2 regions of the Neobacillus sp. OS1-32 genome follow, and region 1 is predicted to be linked to the other one. Evidence: a T-box and tRNA genes for the amino acid it is inferred to sense, from the RefSeq annotation. Region 1 holds a T-box; the other holds one or more tRNA genes.
What was found. A T-box is a leader RNA that pairs with one kind of tRNA and senses whether it is charged. The one in region 1 lies ahead of leuS (leucine--tRNA ligase), so its partner is inferred to be a tRNA-Leu.
Positions count from the first base shown of each region.

Region 1 (3,490 bases):
CATATATTTCCCATCTTTCCATTTCGAATGCATTTTCGCTTTGATGTCATTAAATTGTGTCACTAAGCTTTCAGTCCGATTTCCGGCAAAGTCACCGGAACCGGCAGCACTACAAAAAGTACAGCCGCCATAGGCAACAGTACCGTCACGATTTGGACAGTCAAAGCCGCCATCAAGCGCCACCTTAAACACTTTATGGCCAAATTGCTTTCGTAAATGATAATTCCACGTATGGTAACGTTTATCGTCTGAGGCATATGGAAAAGGTTTTGTCTGAAGCATTCAGCAAACCTCCTTTTTAAAAATTAAGCATAGGAATAATTTTATCATGAACTATAAAGCATATCCAAATGTAATGGTTTCAAAATGATTCCCAGTAATTATCAATCTGTTTATGTAATAGGAAAAGGAATCGAGAACAAAATAAGAATTGAAGCAGTATGCTTCAAGGCGTGTTGACTCAAAGGGGGTTCTTTAATGGCTACGCGTGATTCGATGTCGAACTTAACTCAGCAGGTGGAGGACACGATTCGCTTTGCTGAAGACCAATATAAACAAAGCAGTCTGCAGGAACAATATAATGACGATAATTATTATCAAGCATTGCAGCGGCTGGAGCAGACATACCAGGATATTGCAACAATGGCGCATAGTGCCAATGGACCGCAGAGAGAACAACTTCACCGGATGCGGCTGCAAATTCAGCAGATGCAAAACAATATGATTTTAAAGGGGACAAGAGGAGGAGAACAGTTTTGAAAAAACGTTCTAAACAGCAAAACCCTGAACAAAAGACACGAAATGGCATCAATAACCAAGACATTGAACTGGGCCAAGACCGGGATTTAATAAAACAGGCAAAAAAGAAATATGAAAATATCGGCAGCCAGCCGATAAAATCGAAGTCTCATCAAGAATAATCGCACGTAATGGCAAAATCTCTCAACAGTGGTTGGGAGATTTTTTTAAATTTTATCGATTTCATTTGCGGAACAGAAAGGTAGCAATTGTTCATTGACGTTCTGGATCTTGTGTTTATCGGAATAATTTTTGGTTAAGAATGAAATTAGGTTTAAGTTTACTTGCATCCTGTTAGAAAATTTAATAAAATAATATTTACATTATATTTCTTATAGTCAACAACAGTGAATAGGAGCAGTAGTGGTGAAAAACCGTTACAAGAGAGTTGACGGCTGGTGAAAGTCAACCGGGGGACATCATGAACTCGCCTAGGAGTTGCAGATATGAAGTGACAGTAATGTCTGCCGTTTTCCGCGTTAAGGATAATGAAGCGAGTGCATTAGCACTAATGTGGGTGGTACCGCGGGAAGATACATATAATCCTCTCGTCCCTGTGTGGGGATGGGGGTTTTTTTATTTTATTTGGCGGCAGCGCCTGCCACTAAGGAGATCTCCTGAGAATCATCATCGCAGGAACTAGCTGTGCTTGTTCCGAAGGCACTTCCGCTTTTATTTTTCAATAGGAGGAAATCATAATGAGTTTCGATCATCGAAAAATCGAAAAAAAATGGCAAAAAAGATGGGAAGAAGAAAAAACTTTTAAAACAAGCGAAGAGTATGATAAACGAAAATTCTACGCCTTAGATATGTTCCCATATCCATCAGGAGCCGGACTCCATGTCGGACACCCTGAGGGCTACACCGCAACAGATATACTTTCGCGGATGAAACGGATGCAGGGCTACAACGTGCTGCACCCGATGGGCTGGGATGCCTTCGGTCTACCTGCAGAGCAGTATGCATTGGATACTGGGAATGATCCGGCAGAATTTACAGCAAAAAATATTGATACCTTCCGCAGGCAAATTAAAGCGCTCGGTTTCTCTTATGATTGGGATCGTGAAGTCAACACAACCGATCCGGACTATTACAAATGGACACAATGGATTTTCTTAAAGCTGTGGGAAAAAGGCCTTGCCTATGTGGATGAAGTTCCGGTTAACTGGTGTCCGGCACTGGGGACTGTATTAGCTAACGAAGAAGTGATTGATGGTAAAAGCGAACGCGGCGGCCATCCGGTAGAACGCCGGCCAATGAGGCAGTGGATGTTGAAGATTACCGCTTATGCCGACCGTTTGCTTGAGGATCTGGAAGAGCTCGATTGGCCCGAGTCTTTAAAAGAAATGCAGCGCAACTGGATTGGCCGTTCTGAAGGGGCCGAGGTCAACTTCCAAATTGAAGGACATGACGGAATATTCACTGTATTTACGACTCGTCCTGATACACTTTTTGGGGCAACCTATGCGGTCCTTGCACCTGAGCATAAGCTTGTCGAAAAAATTACCACGGCAGAACAGCGCCCGGCAGTTGAGGCCTATCTTGAAAAAATCAAATCCAAGAGTGATCTTGAACGTACCGACCTTGCCAAAGAAAAAACCGGCGTCTTTACCGGTGCCTATGCAATAAATCCGGCCAATGGCGAAAAAATGCCAATCTGGATTGCCGACTATGTACTGGCAAGTTACGGTACCGGGGCAATTATGGCAGTACCGGCCCATGATGAGCGCGACTATGAGTTTGCCAGGAAATTTGACCTGCCAATTAAGGAAGTTGTTGCTGGCGGCGATATTACAAAAGAGGCTTATACCGGCGACGGTGAACATATAAACTCCGACTTCTTAAACGGTTTGAATAAAGCTGATGCGATTTCGAACATGATCGCCTGGCTTGAAGATAAAGGCATTGGGACGAAGAAAGTGACATACCGCCTGCGCGATTGGCTGTTCAGCCGGCAGCGTTACTGGGGTGAACCGATTCCAATTATTCATTGGGAGGACGGTACCACCACAGCAGTTCCGGAGGATCAGCTTCCATTGACACTGCCGAACACAAAGGATATTAAACCATCCGGCACCGGTGAGTCACCACTTGCGAACATCGAAGAATGGGTCAATGTTGTCGATCCGGTAACAGGGAAAAAAGGCCGCCGCGAAACCAATACAATGCCGCAATGGGCTGGCAGCTGCTGGTACTATTTACGTTATATTGATCCGAAAAATGATCAGGAACTGGCCTCACCAGAAAAATTAAAGCACTGGCTGCCTATTGATATTTATATTGGCGGTGCTGAACATGCCGTACTGCACTTACTATATGCCCGTTTTTGGCATAAATTCTTATATGATCTTGGCGTGGTACCAACAAAAGAGCCATTCCAAAAACTATTTAACCAAGGAATGATTTTAGGCGAAGGCAATGAAAGAGATGAGTAAGTCAAAGGGAAATGTTGTTAATCCAGATGACATCATTGAAAGTCATGGTGCTGATACCCTGCGCTTATATGAAATGTTCATGGGACCATTGGATGCCTCGATTGCCTGGTCGACCAACGGGTTGGACGGTTCCCGCCGTTTCTTGGATCGGATCTGGCGTTTGCTGGTTGAAGAAGATGGCACGTTAAATCCAAAGATTCAGCCGACTGAAGAAGCTTCAAGCATGGAAAAAGTATATCATCAGACAGTGAAGAAAG
Region 1 covers NZ_CP133263.1:46,895-50,384, forward strand. Annotated here, with positions in the region: gene RCG24_RS00310 (tRNA modification radical SAM protein MnmL/YtqA) at 1-282, opposite strand, end outside; gene RCG24_RS00315 (YtzC family protein) at 478-759, shown strand; gene RCG24_RS00320 (glycogen biosynthesis protein GlgD) at 756-920, shown strand; T-box leader at 1,137-1,357, shown strand; gene RCG24_RS00325 (hypothetical protein) at 1,380-1,511, opposite strand; partial or broken gene leuS (leucine--tRNA ligase) at 1,497-3,490, shown strand, end outside.

Region 2 (3,490 bases), 740 kb from region 1:
TGAGTGATGGGGGGACGCAGGAGGATAGGGTAAGCGCGCTGCTGGTCATGCGCGTCCAAGCAGTTAGGCTGGTGAATAGGAAAATCCGTTCACCGTGAGGCTGAGCTGTGACGGCGAGGGAAATACAGTACCGAAGTTCCTGATTCCACACTGCCAAGAAAAGCCTCTAGCGAGATTCAAGGTGCCCGTACCGCAAACCGACACAGGTAGGCGAGGAGAGAATCCTAAGGTGAGCGAGAGAACTCTCGTTAAGGAACTCGGCAAAATGACCCCGTAACTTCGGGAGAAGGGGTGCTTTTTAGGGTGTCAAAGCCCTGAGAAGCCGCAGTGAATAGGCCCAGGCGACTGTTTAGCAAAAACACAGGTCTCTGCGAAGCCGCAAGGCGAAGTATAGGGGCTGACGCCTGCCCGGTGCTGGAAGGTTAAGAGGAGGGGTTAGCTCACGCGAAGCTCTGAATCGAAGCCCCAGTAAACGGCGGCCGTAACTATAACGGTCCTAAGGTAGCGAAATTCCTTGTCAGGTAAGTTCTGACCCGCACGAAAGGCGTAACGATCTGGGTACTGTCTCAACGAGAGACTCGGTGAAATTATAGTACCTGTGAAGATGCAGGTTACCCGCGACAGGACGGAAAGACCCCATGGAGCTTTACTGTAGCCTGATATTGAATTTTGGTACAGCTTGTACAGGATAGGTAGGAGCCTGAGAAACCGGAGCGCTAGCTTCGGTGGAGGCGTCGGTGGGATACTACCCTGGCTGTATTGAAATTCTAACCCGCACCCCTGATCGGGGTGGGAGACAGTGTCAGGTGGGCAGTTTGACTGGGGCGGTCGCCTCCCAAAGTGTAACGGAGGCGCCCAAAGGTTCCCTCAGAATGGTTGGAAATCATTCGCAGAGTGTAAAGGCACAAGGGAGCTTGACTGCGAGACCTACAAGTCGAGCAGGGACGAAAGTCGGGCTTAGTGATCCGGTGGTTCCGCATGGAAGGGCCATCGCTCAACGGATAAAAGCTACCCTGGGGATAACAGGCTTATCTCCCCCAAGAGTCCACATCGACGGGGAGGTTTGGCACCTCGATGTCGGCTCATCGCATCCTGGGGCTGTAGTCGGTCCCAAGGGTTGGGCTGTTCGCCCATTAAAGCGGTACGCGAGCTGGGTTCAGAACGTCGTGAGACAGTTCGGTCCCTATCCGTCGTGGGCGCAGGAAATTTGAGAGGAGCTGTCCTTAGTACGAGAGGACCGGGATGGACGCACCGCTGGTGTACCAGTTGTCTTGCCAAAGGCATCGCTGGGTAGCTATGTGCGGACGGGATAAGTGCTGAAAGCATCTAAGCATGAAGCCCCCCTCGAGATGAGATTTCCCATAGCTTTAAGCTAGTAAGATCCCTGAAAGATGATCAGGTTGATAGGTCAGAGGTGGAAGCGTGGTGACACGTGGAGCTGACTGATACTAATCGATCGAGGACTTAACCAAATTCGAAAAGCGGAAGCGTCCGCTTAGCAACGTATGGCTTGGAGGGCTTTGACTGAGATAAAGGAAACACGAAGAGTGAAACGATTCGATGTTGACTTATCGTAGGGAAAAGACCGAAAGACACTAGTTGCTGGACGCTGGAGCTGGACAATTAATATAAGCGAAACTCGTTCTTATAACTTCTTCTGTATTATCTAGTTTTGAGGGAATGAAACCTCTATATTAAGCATCTATATTATATGATTGACTTTACAATTATTTAAATATGCGGGTGTGGCGGAATCGGCAGACGCGCTAGATTCAGGTTCTAGTGGTAGTAATACCGTATGGGTTCAAGTCCCTTCACCCGCATCAAGGTTTAAATTGCGGAAGTAGTTCAGTGGTAGAACACCACCTTGCCAAGGTGGGGGTCGCGGGTTCGAATCCCGTCTTCCGCTTATCCATATGCAAATATTGTTGATCGTATGGATTATTGTTTCTCTTACTATTATGGATTCCTATTACATCGGGAAATAGCTCAGCTTGGTAGAGCACCACGTTCGGGACGTGGGGGTCGCAGGTTCAAATCCTGTTTTCCCGACCATTTGGGGTCTTAGCTCAGATGGGAGAGCGCCTGCTTCGCATGCAGGAGGTCAGCGGTTCAATCCCGCTAGGCTCCACCATTGGAATTGAATTATGGCGGTGTAGCTCAGCTGGCTAGAGCGTACGGTTCATACCCGTAAGGTCGGGGGTTCGATCCCCTCCGCCGCTACTTAAAAACATTTTATAAGCTATATTTATTGACACGTATGTGGTTTCATTTTAAAACTAAAGACAAAAGATTATTTAAATAAATGACGTTTTCCTCTATTATGAGGAAAACGTTTTTTTATTCCTTTCGGCAAGAAGACTCCATCTGATTTGTGTTACGGGCACAAGCCTAACAATTCAGGTGGTGATGAATTGCTGTCAGCCAATAGGCTGAAATCTTTTGTTTGGTTTGCATCGTGATCCCACTACTCATAGAACAGATGTTTGTTTAATTCAGTGTGAACTCTCTAGAAAGGTGGTGAACAAAATGACCAGGAAAAAGGCAGTTAAAGTATTGCGTAAACAAAAGAAAACCGAAAACATTCAACGTTTCACTCAAAAACAGAATATCGGACGTAGTATCCTTACAGCTAAAGAATTTCGTCTACTTCAACATATGGCACACAGCTCAAAGGCATTGCGAAATGTTGGATTGTATACGATTAAACAAAGCCTCTTGAGCAAGGGCAAGATGGCTACTGTAAAAGAAGTTGACGCTGCCATGAAGGCAGATGTTAATTATTGGGGCGTTCAATCAAACTCTGCTCAAGCCATTCGCCGAGCATTGTTTTCTGATGTAAAGAGCTTTTTTAAAGCATTAGAACAGTGGAAGAAAAGCCCAGAAAAATTCACTGGTCGTCCTAAGTTTCCAAAGTATTCTCGTTCTACTGAAAAACGAATCATCGAAATCTATCAAGTTCCGAAAGTTGATAACGATGGATACTGGATGATTCCAATGAATGTTGAATTTAGAAAACGGTTTGGTTCTATCAAAATCCGAATGCCTAAAAACTTGTTAAATAAAAAAATAGCCTACATTGAAATTGTACCCAAACAAAAAGGTCGGTTCTTTGAGGTGCATTACACTTATGAAATGCAAATCTCTCAAATGAAGAAGCAGCGGGCGACCACAACGAATGCTTTGAGTTGCGATTTAGGTGTAGACCGATTGCTGAGTTGTGCAACAAATAAAGGGGATACCTTCTTAATAGATGGCAAAAAACTAAAATCCATCAACCAATACTTCAACAAAACGATTAGCTATCTGCAACAGAAAAATATCAACAACGGGATTTCAAAAAGGATCGTCACGAACTCTATCGCAAAGCTTTGGAAAAAGCGTGAAAACCAAATCAACGGTTATATCTCGCAAGCTGTAGGTTTACTGTTCAAAAAAGTAAGCGAATTCAACATTGATACGATAGTTGTCGGCTATAATGCCGGATGGA
Region 2 covers NZ_CP133263.1:784,308-787,797, forward strand. Annotated here, with positions in the region: rRNA gene RCG24_RS04150 (23S ribosomal RNA) at 1-1,472, shown strand, start outside; tRNA gene RCG24_RS04155 (tRNA-Leu) at 1,740-1,823, shown strand; tRNA gene RCG24_RS04160 (tRNA-Gly) at 1,838-1,909, shown strand; tRNA gene RCG24_RS04165 (tRNA-Pro) at 1,979-2,055, shown strand; tRNA gene RCG24_RS04170 (tRNA-Ala) at 2,059-2,134, shown strand; tRNA gene RCG24_RS04175 (tRNA-Met) at 2,150-2,223, shown strand; gene RCG24_RS04180 (RNA-guided endonuclease TnpB family protein) at 2,530-3,490, shown strand, end outside.
Region 2: it has a tRNA-Leu gene. The T-box ahead of leuS (leucine--tRNA ligase) is inferred to sense a tRNA for this amino acid. The anticodon was not compared.